2 linked regions of the Psychrobacter arcticus 273-4 genome follow. The protein of the gene in region 2 interacts with the protein of the main gene of each other region in a pairwise test. Links are inferred from orthologs where the notes say so. Each region holds a gene or a part of one and is shown on either strand. Other genes may lie near its edges.

Evidence for each region. Proteins that work in one complex are often made in the same cells at the same time.
Region 1: the proteins of PSYC_RS01520 (region 2) and PSYC_RS05600 interact in binary tests that used the Escherichia coli proteins (3 or more experiments, as listed by UniProt). The link is inferred for Psychrobacter arcticus 273-4 from one-to-one orthologs.

What each region holds. Positions count from the first base shown.
Region 1 is NC_007204.1:1,280,776-1,286,329, forward strand. Bases 2,761-5,554 are described here. They hold PSYC_RS05600 (sulfate/molybdate ABC transporter ATP-binding protein), read left to right. Parts: upstream 2,761-3,693; coding sequence 3,694-4,416; downstream 4,417-5,554. Other genes in these bases: cysW (sulfate ABC transporter permease subunit CysW), read left to right, coding at 2,761-3,600; PSYC_RS05605 (ArsR/SmtB family transcription factor), read right to left, coding at 4,582-4,905; PSYC_RS05610 ((2Fe-2S)-binding protein), read left to right, coding at 5,193-5,384; bfr (bacterioferritin), read left to right, coding at 5,469-5,554. Outside these bases: PSYC_RS05580 (sulfate ABC transporter substrate-binding protein), read left to right, coding at 1-148; PSYC_RS05585 (sulfate ABC transporter substrate-binding protein), read left to right, coding at 430-1,527; sulfate ABC transporter permease subunit CysT, read left to right, coding at 1,784-2,668; more of cysW, read left to right, coding at 2,668-2,760. UniProt on the Escherichia coli protein: Part of the ABC transporter complex CysAWTP involved in sulfate/thiosulfate import. Responsible for energy coupling to the transport system.
Region 2 is NC_007204.1:356,113-364,628, forward strand. The notes cover bases 1,676-4,671. They hold PSYC_RS01520 (glutamate-5-semialdehyde dehydrogenase), read right to left. Parts: upstream 3,827-4,671; coding sequence 2,525-3,826; downstream 1,676-2,524. Other genes in these bases: PSYC_RS01515 (ribonuclease domain-containing protein), read right to left, coding at 1,676-2,359; PSYC_RS01525 (ABC transporter ATP-binding protein), read left to right, coding at 4,487-4,671. In the rest of the region: glyA (serine hydroxymethyltransferase), read left to right, coding at 1-990; PSYC_RS01510 (barstar family protein), read right to left, coding at 1,240-1,614; more of PSYC_RS01515, read right to left, coding at 1,616-1,675; more of PSYC_RS01525, read left to right, coding at 4,672-5,284; PSYC_RS01530 (transporter substrate-binding domain-containing protein), read left to right, coding at 5,761-6,561; PSYC_RS01535 (transporter substrate-binding domain-containing protein), read left to right, coding at 6,648-7,577; PSYC_RS01540 (ABC transporter permease), read left to right, coding at 8,173-8,516. UniProt on the Escherichia coli protein: Catalyzes the NADPH-dependent reduction of L-glutamate 5-phosphate into L-glutamate 5-semialdehyde and phosphate. The product spontaneously undergoes cyclization to form 1-pyrroline-5-carboxylate.

The DNA of each region.
Region 1 (5,554 bases), 930 kb from region 2 along the record:
TAATGAGCAAGTGCTTGCTGCCCATAAAGATACCTTGCTTGATATTGAGAGGTTTGAGCCGGTGAGTGTCTTTGGTCCTTGGACACAGATTATGGAGACGTTTTTTGTTGATGGCGGGCGTTTTGATAAGCTGGCAAGTGTGCAGTAAAGGTAACTAGATTAGTCAGTGACAAGCCGTTTGATTCAGATATTCATTCTTAACTTGGATGAGAGACTGAGTCAAACGGCTAAATGACCAGCAGACAGTGCAGTTATGGTTAAAAATATTTAGCTTATTCATTGCTGATAAATTTAAGTCATTGATAATATTATATTTACAAATCCTTTATTCCATTTTGGAAATAACATAAACATATTCATCATTAAACATAATAAGATAGCGCTGTTAGCATACTTACATTACTTATCAGACATATTTTTGAGGCAGCCATGACATCATATACCACAGGTTATAAAAATAAAACGCTTAGCGTCCTAAGTATCGCCGGTGTGGCGCTCACTTTAGGTATCGCAGGCTGTAGTAACAATGAAAAGACTGAGCCGGCTGCCAATGCAGAGGGCAAACCAGCAGCGACAGAAGGGCAGGACATCGAGCTATTAAACGTCTCTTATGATGTCGCCCGTGATTTTTACAAAGACTACAATCCATTATTTGTTGATCATTACCAAGCTGAAAACCCAAACAGTAATATTCTTATCAATCAGTCGCATGGTGGTTCAAGTAAACAAGCACTGTCGGTGGCAAATGGTCTACAAGCAGATGTCGCGACCATGAACCAAGGCTCTGATATTGAGCTGCTTGAGAAAAAAGGTTTGGTTGAGTCAGATTGGGAAAGCAAATTCCCAGACAATGCGGTACCTTTTACCAGTACCATCGTCTTCTTAGTGCGCAAAGACAATCCAAAAGGTATCAATGATTGGGCAGACTTGACCAAAGAGGGTGTTGAGATTGTCATGGCAAACCCAAAAGTCACGGGTAACGGTCGCTATGCTTTCTTAGGTGCTTATGGTTATGGCTTACATGCTTTTAATAAAGATGAAGCACAAGCGGAAAAATATGTTAAAGACATGCTAAAAAACGTCAAAGTTTATGAAAGTGGCGGGCGTGCAGCGACTACGACGTTTGTACAGCGTGGTATCGGTGATGTCTTAGTGACCTTTGAGAATGAAGCCAATCTTGCGGCAAAAGATTTTGGGGTTGGTCAAGTTGAGATCGTTTATCCAAAATACTCAATCAAGTCTGAAAGCCCAGTGGCTATCGTAAAAACAGTCACTGATAAAAAAGGCACCACAGATGCCGCCAAAGCATATCTTGATTTCTTATGGAGCGATGCTGCCCAGCAATTGGCAGCTGACTTATACTTACGCCCAAGTGTGAAGAGTGTATTGGATAAAAACAGTGATAAATTGCCACCGATTGACACTTTCCGTCCGAATGATGCGTTTGGCACATGGGATGAGATCATGAGCACCTATTTCAGTGATGGTGGTTTGTTTGATAAGTTGGCGGTTAATGCGCCTCAGTAATACCAGTAGTAATGTTAGTAACGACGTTTAAATAGCCGTGACTTATTTGAAGGGCGGCTACTGCATTATTTGATGATTAATCAGTAATGCACGACGTCATGAAATTATGTCAATCTCATAAAGGACATGGCCGACAACGCTATGTCCTTTATACCATGAGCATATTCATAATCTCTTTTTATCATACTTTTTTCTTCATATCGATACGACCGAGTGCTTACGATAAGTACCATCAGCTAGGCAATAGGACACCACTATGAGTGCAACAACATCTCCCACTAATAAGCCCCTTCCTAGAAAAGGTTGGTTAACACGCTTGCGTCAGCGCAATGTGCTACCAGGGTTTGGGCTAAGTATGGGCATCACTGTCTTTAGCTTGTCGCTGTTGGTAGTACTGCCATTTGCCATGATGGCCTATACCACAACACAAATGGGCTGGACGGGATTTTGGGGTACTATTAGCCAGCCGCAAGTGACCGCTGCTATTAAACTAAGCCTATGGATGTCGTTTTTGGCGATGCTGACCAATATGGTGTTTGGCACACTGGTCGCATGGGTGCTCGTACGCTATGAGTTTTGGGGCAAATCTTTGATAAATGCCTTGGTGGATTTACCCTTTGCGCTCCCAACAGCGGTCACTGGTATCTCGCTTGCGACTTTGTATGCACCCAATGGTCTTATCGGGCAGTGGTTTGCCAAGTTTGATATTCAAGTGGCTTTTACACCATTGGGTATTTGGCTGGCTTTAGTGGTTGTCAGCTTTCCCTTTATCGTCCGCGCTGTACAGCCCGTACTCGCAGAGTTATCTGTTGAATTTGAGGAGGCAGCAGCGGTATTGGGTGCCAATCGATTTACCACGTTTCGTAAGGTGATTTTGCCAGAGCTATTGCCTGCGTTATTGATGGGTGCAGGCATGATGTTTGCGCGTGCCACTGGTGAGTATGGTTCGGTCATTTTTATCGCTGGCAATATTCCGATGCAGTCTGAAATTTTACCATTAATCATTATTAGTAAGCTTGAGCAGTTTGACGTCCAAGGCGCATCAGCCATTGCATTATTTATGCTACTAATCTCCTTTGTGATTTTATTGACCATCAATATCGTACAGTGGAAGCTGTCGCGCCGTGTAGGAGCTCGCTAATGCAAATCTCTAATATCTACGACTACCAGAGCAACCCAGCAACCAAAGATACACTATGGATACGCCGTGCCTTTATCACCATCGCTGTGTTATTTATGGTTATTATGTTGGTTGTGCCACTGCTAGCCGTGTTCTATGAAGCCTTTAAGGGTGGCTGGCAGTTATATATCGCCTCTCTTGTCGATCCTGAAGCCTTGCAGGCGATTAAGCTAACCTTGATTACTGCCGCAATTGTCTTACCGATTAATATGGTGATGGGTATTGCTATTGCGTGGCTGGTGACCCGTTATCAGTTTAAAGGTAAACAGCTGGTGACCACTTTGCTTGATTTACCGTTTTCGGTGTCGCCCGTGGTCGCAGGTTTGATGTTTGTTTTGCTATTCGGGTTAAACTCTAGCATTGGTGGCTGGCTTGAGAGCATGGGATTTCAGGTAATCTATGCTGTACCGGGGATTATTTTAGCGACTTTGTTTGTCACCTTTCCCTTTGTGGCACGTGAGTTGATACCGCTGATGCAGACGCAGGGTGATAGTGAAGAGCAAGCTGCACTGACTTTGGGTGCTACTGGCTGGCAGACGTTTTGGCATGTGACACTGCCTAATATCAAATGGGCGCTGCTGTATGGTTTGATATTGACCAATGCGCGAGCGATGGGTGAGTTTGGTGCAGTGAGTGTGGTCTCAGGTCATATTCGCGGTGAAACCAATACCATGCCGCTACTGGTCGAAATTGCTTACAATGACTATAACTTTACCGCTGCGTTTGCTTTATCAAGCTTACTTGCCGCACTCGCTTTAGTAACGTTACTCATTCAGCAAATCATGACCAAGCTACAAGATCGCAAATTCGCTAAGTCTGAACGTTTGATAAGTGCGCCTGAACTACCAGTCAGTGCTAATGCTACTGTTGCAGAATCAGCAGGCAAAGCATAGCGATTCATGTCTATAGACGCCATTTCCGCTATTTGCCATAGTATTAAAACAATCTGCTACGCTACGATAAAAGAAATAATAAGAGACACCATTATGAGCATCGAGATTCGCAACGTTAATAAGAAATTTGGTAACTTTACCGCCTTAGATGATATCAATATCACGGTACCTACGGGTAAATTGACGACTTTATTGGGTCCTTCAGGCTGCGGTAAAACCACCTTGCTGCGTATCATTGCCGGTCTTGAGTATTCGGACTCTGGGCAGATACTGTTTGATGAACTAGACGTCACCAATACTCCGGTACAAAAGCGCCATATCGGCTTCATGTTTCAGCACTATGCATTATTTCGCCATAAAAATGTTGCTGACAATGTGGGCTTTGGTCTGACGTTGTTACCAAAGAATGAGCGCCCAAGTAAAGCGGATATCAATAAGCGCGTGGCTGAGCTATTAGATTTGGTGCAGTTGCCACAAGTGGCAACTGCTTACCCGCATCAATTATCAGGCGGTCAGCGTCAGCGTATTGCGCTGGCAAGAGCACTTGCGGTTAAGCCAAAACTACTATTATTAGATGAGCCGTTTGGGGCGCTGGATGCCAAAGTACGTAAAGAGCTGCGTACCTGGTTAAAAGACATTCATCATGAGCTTGGCATCACTAGCATCATGGTTACTCATGACCAAGAAGAGGCAAGGGCGGTATCTGATGAGATTGTGGTGATGAATCATGGTCGGGTTGAACAGGTAGGCACCTCAGAAGCATTGATCAATCGCCCAGCCAATGCCTTTGTCAGTGATTTCTTAGACTTGGTATAGTGTTTAATAAAGAATACTGTAGCGACTTTAAAGTATTTCAACTATATCAGTGCCGCATAAAAAAGACCTCATCATGAGGTCTTTTTTATGGGCTAACATAAGCCAAAGATCTTTAAGCAAAATTTTTCACTGCCTATCACAGCGCCTATTAGTGCTAGGCTAGTATTAGGCGGATTTTAGTATGGCTTTTTCTTTGCTTGATACCTGCTTGTAGGTAATGTCCAAAATATTTTGACACCATTCTGGCAAGTCATTTGCGACCTCGTACCACATCCAAGTGCCATCACGAACACAGTTTAAGATGCCCAGTTTTTTTAGGTGATTAAGGTGACGCGATATCGTTGGTTGTGGCTGATCAAGTATTTCTACTAACTCACCGACGCAGCGTGATTCTTTATTATATAGGATTTGGAAAATCTTCAAGCGCGTAGGGTCAGATAATACTTTAAACAACTCAAGCGGTTGTATCATAGAATTATTATTAGACATGGATCAATTCCAATATACATTTAGTTAATAGGGGCACAATATAGCAGCACTTATCCATAAAATCGATTAATAAACGACCAAATTTACAGTTCATCGCCATTTTACTACCTTAAGTACCGTAAAGTTACACGGATTGTTATATTCAGTTACATATATTAATTAAATTAATATAACTATAAAGTTTTGATTGAGATGATGGATAAGTATACCAAACACTATTGTAAATGCTAATAATTATCGTTAATATAGCTAATAATACGTTAGTCAATCACAGTAGGAACCCGCTTATGTACGTCTGTATCTGTAATGATGTCAAAGAAAAGCAAATAAAAGCCGCCATTGCTTCTGGTATCGATACGTTAGATGGTCTAAAAGACACCTTAGATGTCGCAACCTGCTGCGGATGCTGTGAGCCTATGGTAAATGACTATCTAGAGGAGCATCATGCCAAGTTCGATGTATTGGCTTATGCTGTTTAAAAACTAACTGTTTATATATTGGCGCTTTATCTATAAAATTATGAATACATATAACAAGCAATGATACATACAGGAGTGTAGGTGATGATTGGCAACCCTAAAGTGATTGATTATTTAAACTTTTTATTAGGTGGTGAGCTTGCAGCTCGTGACCAGTATTTCATCCACTC
Region 2 (8,516 bases):
GTGAACGTACAGCCACATTCTGGTAGCCAAGCAAACTCTGCTGTGTTCTTAGCACTGCTTGAAGCTAATGATACGGTACTAGGCATGAGCTTAGATGCTGGTGGTCACTTGACTCATGGCGCGCACATCAACTTTTCAGGTCTAAACTATAATGCAGTACAGTATGGTTTGGTCGAAGGCACTGGTCTTATCGATTATGACCAAGTTGAGAGCTTGGCAAAAGAGCATAAGCCAAAAATGATCATCGCTGGTTTCTCAGCATACTCACAAGTCGTTGATTGGGCGCGTTTCCGCGAAATCGCTGACGAAGTGGGCGCTTATTTGCTCGTCGATATGGCACACGTTGCTGGTCTTATCGCTGGTGGCGTTTACCCAAGCCCAGTACCATTTGCTGATGTGGTTACGACGACAACGCACAAAACTCTACGTGGCCCACGTTCAGGTATGATTTTGGCTCGTGATGAGAAACTTGCCAAAAAACTAAACTCTGCTGTCTTCCCAGGCAATCAAGGTGGCCCGTTGATGCATGTTATCGCGGCCAAAGCGATTTGCTTTAAAGAAGCCTTAGAAAATAACTTCAAAACCTATCAGCAGCAAGTGGTGAAAAATGCCCAAGCGATGGCAAAAGTCATCCAAGAGCGCGGCTATGAAATCATCTCTGGTGGCACTGAAAACCATCTAATGCTGATCAGCCTAGTGAAGCAAGAAATGACCGGTAAAGAAGCGGATAAATGGTTGGGTGATGCGCATATCACTGTGAATAAAAACGCCGTGCCAAACGATCCTAAATCTCCATTCGTAACCTCTGGTATCCGTATTGGTACACCAGCGATTACGACTCGCGGCTTCAATGAAGCGCAAGCAGGTGCTTTGGCAGGTTGGATTTGTGACGTGTTAGACAGCCGTGGCGATGAAGCAGCAACCGCTGAAGTGCGTAGCAAAGTAGAAGCAATCTGCAAAGAGCTTCCTGTTTATGCTAAAAACCAGTAATTTCTGATTAGTTGGTTTTAAAAGTCAGATATAAAACAACCGCTTAGCTTTTGCTAGGCGGTTTTTTTGATCCTATAAATTAACCTCAATTCGAGATATAGTCGGTGAAAAGTAATATCGATACAACACGTACTACTGGTGCAAATTTTTCTTGCTTGCTGTGCCTACGCAGACAGAGGCTGCAAAAAACTTACACCAGTAGTACTGTAGCGACTTTAAAGTATTTCAACTATATTTCAACTATAGCGACTAAGACAAATCATCGGACGCCACGACAATCCACAGTTGTGGTTTGCCAAATTCTTTAAATGCATCTTCTATGAGGCTTTTGAATACATTAAAATCTTCGATGTTAATACTTTTAACGGCTGTTAAATCAAGCGTCAAATACTCAATATCACTGTCTGTTAAGCAGTCCCACGCCGCATCCCAGTTATGACTAAACCAACTTGGGAAATTGCACGCTTTTGCTAAGCTGCGTAACAGTGTTTCTTTATTCAATCGCTCTTCCATAGGTATGGTGATTGATTGTTCAGGAATATTGGCAAATGCTTTGCTGTTTTTACCTTTAACAAGGTTTCGCTCAAGGCTGCTTTGATTCACATAGTAAATAGCTTGGGTCATATTATTTCACCTCCAGTTTTTGAAAGCTGTCGTAATGATCAAGGGTCAAGTAATAGATGGTGGGTGGGTGACCACCAGTAACAATACGCCGTGCACCGCGATGAGAAACCGTAGGCGTGGGTACAGTATATTCACGATAGTAACCTTGCGACTCCGCCGGTAGCTTGCCTTCTCGATTATAAAACTTGGTGCCATCTTTGTTAGGGTAAGAAAAAGGACCGCCTTGCTGAATAAGCGCAATGGTTTGATCTATCTGCGCATCACCAGTGATAGCCACTGCATTTGCGGTGCTAGCGGTTTCAATGGAGTTTTGCGTTAGGGTAGCTGGTGGCGTGCTATCTGCAAAAAAGCTGGATTTTATATCAGCAAAGAAGTAAACCGCAACAGCGATAATGGCAATCAAGCTGAATAGGGTAGAGAGGCTACTTTTCTTGTTTTGGCTTCCACGATTATTTTTACGAGTATGGTTTCGGTTGTTTTTTTGATTATGATTAACTGAGCTGCGATGAGCTGGATTTTCTACTGAAGTTTCTAAAATGCTCAATTCATCCGATGTGACTTCGGTGGCGCGCAACTGGTTTTTGTCATTGCGCTCACTATTGAAATAGACGCGTTGCCCTTCGCTAATAGGCTGCGCCATTTGCACTGATTTTATATGAAAAAAAACGTCTTCACTTTGATTGTCGACGTCGATAAAGCCATAGCCTTTATCGGAATTCCAGTGCTTAATTTTGCCACTTTGCATGGGTATCCTCGTCCTATCGATAGGTTTTTATCATGTAAAATAATGGCTATATGTCATATATAACATATTCATTAATAATAATAAAAAAACGCCAGCAATTAAGCTGACGTTCTGTAACAATTATACTGCAGGAGACATTATAAGTTGTAGTGAAGACGTAATAAATTAGGCACGTGTTTCGCCATGACCATAAACAATCCACTTTTGTGAGGTCAAACCTTCAAGCCCAACGGGTCCACGCGCATGAATCTTGTCCGTTGAGATGCCAATTTCGGCACCAAGACCGTATTCAAAACCATCGGCAAAACGGCTAGAGGCATTAATCATTACGCTTGCTGAGTCGACTTCGCGAATAAAGCGTTGCGACTTAGTATAGTTATCCGTAATGATGACATCAGTATGATGACTGCCATGGGTATTGATATGTTCAATCGCTTCATCAATGCCGGATAATATTTTAATCGCGAGGATAGGGGCGAGATATTCGGTATCCCAATCTTCAGCGGTGGCAGCTGATAGATGACCTTTAAGGGTAGTATTGTCATTCAGAATAGCCTGCGCTTTATCATCAAGACGCAGTTGCATCGCATCATCGGCTTTGACGATAGCTTCGGCAATTTTGGGTAATAGCTCATTAGCGATTGCTTCATCGACCAATAGAGTTTCCATGGTATTACAAGTCCCATAGCGGTGGGTTTTGGCATTGACGCTGACTTTAATGGCAATCTCAGGATCGGCATCACTGTCAATAAAGGTATGGCAATTACCATCTAGATGCTTGATAACCGGCACGCGCGCATCGCGGCTGATACGCTCAATCAACCCTTTACCGCCGCGTGGTACGATAACATCAACGTAGTCAGTCATGGTGATAAGCTCACCAACGGCAGCACGGTCTGTGGTCTCTAGCACTTGGACACTATACTCAGACATACCAACTTTTTTTAGTCCTTCTAAAATACACTTGGCAATCGCTTGATTGGACTCAAAAGCTTCAGAGCCACCACGCAGGATGATGGCATTACCTGATTTCAGTGCCAAAGAAGCCGCTTCAAGAGTGACGTTGGGACGCGACTCATAAATCATACCGACCACACCAAGTGGCACGCGCATTTTACCCAGATGAATACCCGACGGACGATACGTCATGTCTGTGACTTCGCCAATAGGGTCAGGCAATGCTGCAACGTCTTTTAAACCTTGTAGCATGCCATCAAAGCGAGCGTCATTTAACTCTAAGCGATCAAGCAGCGCAGCATCTAGGTCGTTTTTTTGACCATTGTCCATGTCGATTTTATTGGCAGACAAGATATCTTGCTTGGCATTCTTTAATACATCGTGAATCGCCATCAGTGCAGCGTTTTTATCGCCCGTATTGGCAGCAGCCAGTGCTCTGGATGCCGCGCGCGCTTCTTTTCCGACGTTTTGCATATAAGCGGTAATATCTGCGGTATTCATTTGACTCATAAATATACATCCTTATCGTTATAAATAGAGAAAGGTCAGCGCTCTAGTGGCGCTATGCTATTTAACATAGAGGAGATTAGGTCGATAGTAAAGCCGATTTTGTGAATAGAGGTTGCTTGTCCGTATATCATAGGCATGATTTAATCACTGATTATAATATAGTCGGTGAAAAGTAATATCGATACAACACGTACTACTGGTGCAAATTTTTCTTGCTTGCTGTGCCTACGCAGACAGAGGCTGCAAAAAATTTACACCAGTAGTACTGTAGCGACTTTAAAGTATTTCAACTATAGATACTGATATTGGAGAATAATAATGGCAATGAACAAATAAAACGCTTAGCAGACTGGCAAGTATAAAAGTTGGTTGAGCGTTGGATTGGTTGCAGTGGCACTAACCTTAAGTGCCTGTGGTAAAGAAAGATGAGCCAGCGGTAGCGACTGCTGAAGATGCAGAGGTGATGGACGGGACTGAAAGCGAAGAGCACGTCTCAACCTACTAATATGGCAGATAAAACAGCGCTCATGCTATTAAGATGATAAAATGAGGCCCATAATTGATTGTGCGTTATGGGCCTCATTTTATAAAAACTATATTATCGCCAAGCGCCTTTTTACTTCATGTTTTCACTCATATTTATTGGAAGTCTGCTAAACCATGCTTGATACTGCAAATAATCCGACTCGACCTATCGCTTTAGATTTACAAGATATTCATAAAAGCTTCGGCTCATTGGCTGTACTTAAAGGCGTATCTTTGACTGCCTATGATGGTGATGTTATCTCTATTTTAGGCTCGTCCGGCTCAGGTAAGTCGACCCTGCTTCGCTGTATCAATTTGCTCGAAAAGCCCAATCAAGGTCGCATCATTATCGGTAAAGATGAGCTGATGTTGAAGCCGGCTAAGTCAGGCGAATTGCAAGCGGCTGATATCAAGCAGCTAGAACACTTACGCGCCCGCGTGGGTTTTGTCTTCCAGAATTTCAATCTATGGCCACATAAAACGATTATTGACAATATCATCGAAGGGCCAATACAAGTCTTAAAAATAAAAAAAGACCAAGCCATTAGTGATGCTGAAAAGCTGCTCGATAAAGTCGGCCTGCTCGATAAAAAAGACGCTTATCCAGCGAATCTCTCCGGTGGTCAGCGCCAACGTGTTGCTATTGCACGCGCCCTTGCGATGCAGCCGCAAGTATTATTGTTTGATGAGCCGACTTCTGCCTTAGACCCTGAGCTAGTCAATGAAGTGCTTGCTGTTATGCGAGAGCTGGCAGCAGAGGGACGCACGATGCTGATTGTGACCCATGAGATGCGTTTTGCTCGTGAAGTTTCTAGCAAAGTGGTGTTCTTGCATCAGGGCGTTATTGAAGAGATTGGTACGCCTGAACAAGTCTTTGATAATCCTAAGTCTGAGCGTGTCAAAGACTTTATGGCATCACATCGTCAAAATTAATCCATTGCTAAAATCTGGTAAGATTACAGTCTTGGTAATAATTATTTAAAACACTAAGATTGCACATCGGTAAGTATATTAATGGGTTTATTACTCAATAATCACAGTCGGTATGCAAAACGTTTGTTTTTGATATTCCACTCAGGTATTATCAAAAGACCTGTGAGCGGGTATGAACAGCACTTGCCCATATATCTATATATAGTTGAAATACTTTAAAGTCGCTACCGTATTGCTGGTGTAAATTTTTTGCAGCCTCTGTCTGCGTAGGCACAGCAAGCAAGAAAAATTTGCACCAGTAGTACGTGTTGTATCGATATTACTTTTCACCGACTATACCTAATAGCCTGAATATCCAGTTACCTAAATCTGAGTGGCTTGTCTGGCAGGGACGTCAGAGAAAATATACCAGAACGCTGTATTAAAAATTAGAGATTAAAAATTATCTTAAAAATCCATCAGAATTTAAGGAACGTATGATGTCGAATTCTCGCCTATTGTGGTCATCGATGACCGTTACCGCCGCGCTCGTATTAGGTGCTTGTAGCCAACCTGCTAATGACGCTGCTGATACCAATGCAGATACACCGGCAGCAGGAACCTCTGGCAAGACCATTCGTATTGCGACTGAAGGCGCATACCCTCCTTTTAACTATACCAATGCCGATGGCAGTTTGGCGGGTTTTGATATTGACGTTGCCAATGCTTTATGTGAGCAGATGCAAGCCAAATGTGAAATTGTCGCTCAAGATTGGGACGGTATTATCCCGGGTTTATTGGCGCAAAAATATGATGCGGTCATTGCCGGTATGTCTATTACTGCCGAACGTCAAGAAAAAGTCGATTTCAGCGAGCCTTACTTTGCTAATACGATGGTTTGGCTGACCGACACTAAAGGCAGCTTTGATCCTAAAGTCATCAAGAATCTGACGCTTGGTGGTCAACGCTCAACGACGCCGGGTGCTTATTTACAAGATAATTATGAAGGCAAAGACGGCAATACCGTTAAGCTTTATGACAGTTATGACAATGCTTATTTGGACCTAAAGTCTGGTCGTAGTGATGTGGTGCTGGCTGAAAAAGTATCTGCCAAATCATGGTTAGCAGACAATCCTGAAGGTTTTGGTATCGTTGGTGATGAGATTGACAATGACGATAATATTGCCATTGCTGTGCGTAAAGGCGATGCAATTAAAGAAGACTTTAATAAAGCGCTGAGTGAAATTCGCAGCAATGGTGAGCTTGCCCGTCTTGAGCAGAAAAACTTCGGTCAATAAGCTGTAATCATTATCGTCGATTGATAATGTCCGTCTTAAGCGGCGGATATATATACGGCTGGTAAATATATTAAGGAATACCCACTATGATAGTTGCAATGACCTCATTAATGACAAAAAAAGCCTTGTGGTTAGCACCATTAAGTGCTGCCATGCTGATGCTGGCAGGTTGTAATAATAGCGCTGCACCGGTAGAAACTACTGAGACAGATGCCGCAACTGACGTGCCTTTAAATATCAAAATAGCGACAGAATCAAGCTATAAACCTTTTAGCTATACCGATGCAGATGGTAAGTTAATCGGCTATGAGATTGAATTGGTCGACGCGCTTTGTGCGCAAATGAAAGCTAAATGTGAAGTCATTTCGCAAGATTGGGATGGACTCATTCCAGGTTTGAATGCGCAGAAGTTTGATGCTGCTATCGCTGGCATGTCAATCACCCCTGAGCGCAAAGAAGTGGTCGAATTTAGCGACCCTTATTTTCATAGTGGTATTATCTTAATCGGTAAGAAAGGCGATGATGTCAGTGTTGACGCTCTAAAAGGTCAGCCTATTGCCTCACAGCGTTCAACGGTTGCCTCGCAATATCTACAAGATAAACACGCTGACGCTGACATCAAACTTTATGATACCCAAGACAACGCTTATTTAGATCTAACGTCAGGCCGTGTGCGTGCGATGATGTCTGATAAAGTAACTGGTATCGACTGGCTAAAAACAGAAGCCGGTAAAGACTATGAAGTAAAAGGTCAAGAAATCAGCACCAGCGATGATGCGATGGGTATTGCTTTCCGTAAAGGTGATCCATTGGTTGCTAAATTCAATAAAGCCTTGGCCGAGTTAAAAGACAATGGCACTTATGATCAAATCACGGGTAGCTATTTTGGTACCAGCTCAACCACTGCTGCTCAAAAAGCAGTCGCTGCTAATGATATCAAAGAAGTAGTAGTCGTAGATAAAGGTAATGTAGAGGCTGATGCGGTGATTGCTAAAGAAGAGCAAGCGCAACGCTAACAGAAGCGCCAGCTATAGATAGCGCCGCACAATAAAGGCTCAGTAGTATTGCCGTATCCAAAACTGCATGAATAGTGTCTTGATAAGCATGAGGACATCGCCATTATGGTGATGTCTTTTTTTTATAACAAACCATTCCGTTTTAAGCATTATAGACGGTCAGTTTTTATCAAATTTAGCTGATTTATTTGATATTTGTCGTGATATAGTTGAAATACTTTAAAGTCGCTACCGTATTGCTGGTGTAAATTTTTTGCAGCCTCTGTCTGCGTAGGCACAGCAAGCAAGAAAAATTTGTACCAGCAGTACGTGTTGTATCGATATTACTTTTCACCGACTATAAGTGTCTATTTAGGCAGTGCTTTTACGCGTGAGTATTAACATAGCAGCGAATGAATATGATAAAATCAGCGCTCTTTTTTGCTGTGTCAATTACCGCAGCAATAATCGTATCAATCTAGCGTCCATCTACGACGCAAATGACTCATACTTACTGGGTCTAAAATACGTTTATTAGCTGTGCTCAGCTATTGATGCTGATTCTTTTAACTCATATTTTGCAATTTGCTAATATAAAGAGACTGAGTGGATAATTGTGTTTGATTTACAAGGATTTGGCGCGCTCTTATTGAGCGGTGCTACCGTCACTATACAGCTTGCCGTGACCAGTTTGATCATCGGCATGGTCTTAGGCTTGCTCGGTGCCACAGCGAAGCTGTCTAATATCTGGCTGCTGCGTAAGATTGCGACCGTGTATACCGCTACGATGCGCGGTATTCCTGAGCTGCTATTGGTGCTGTTTATCTATTATGGCGGCTCTATATTACTGATGAGTATCCTCAAAAAGTTCGGCTATAACGACTATGTCGAAATTAGCGCTTTTTGGGGCGGCGTGATGGCATTGTCTATCGCTTTTGGTGCTTATGCGACCGAAATCTT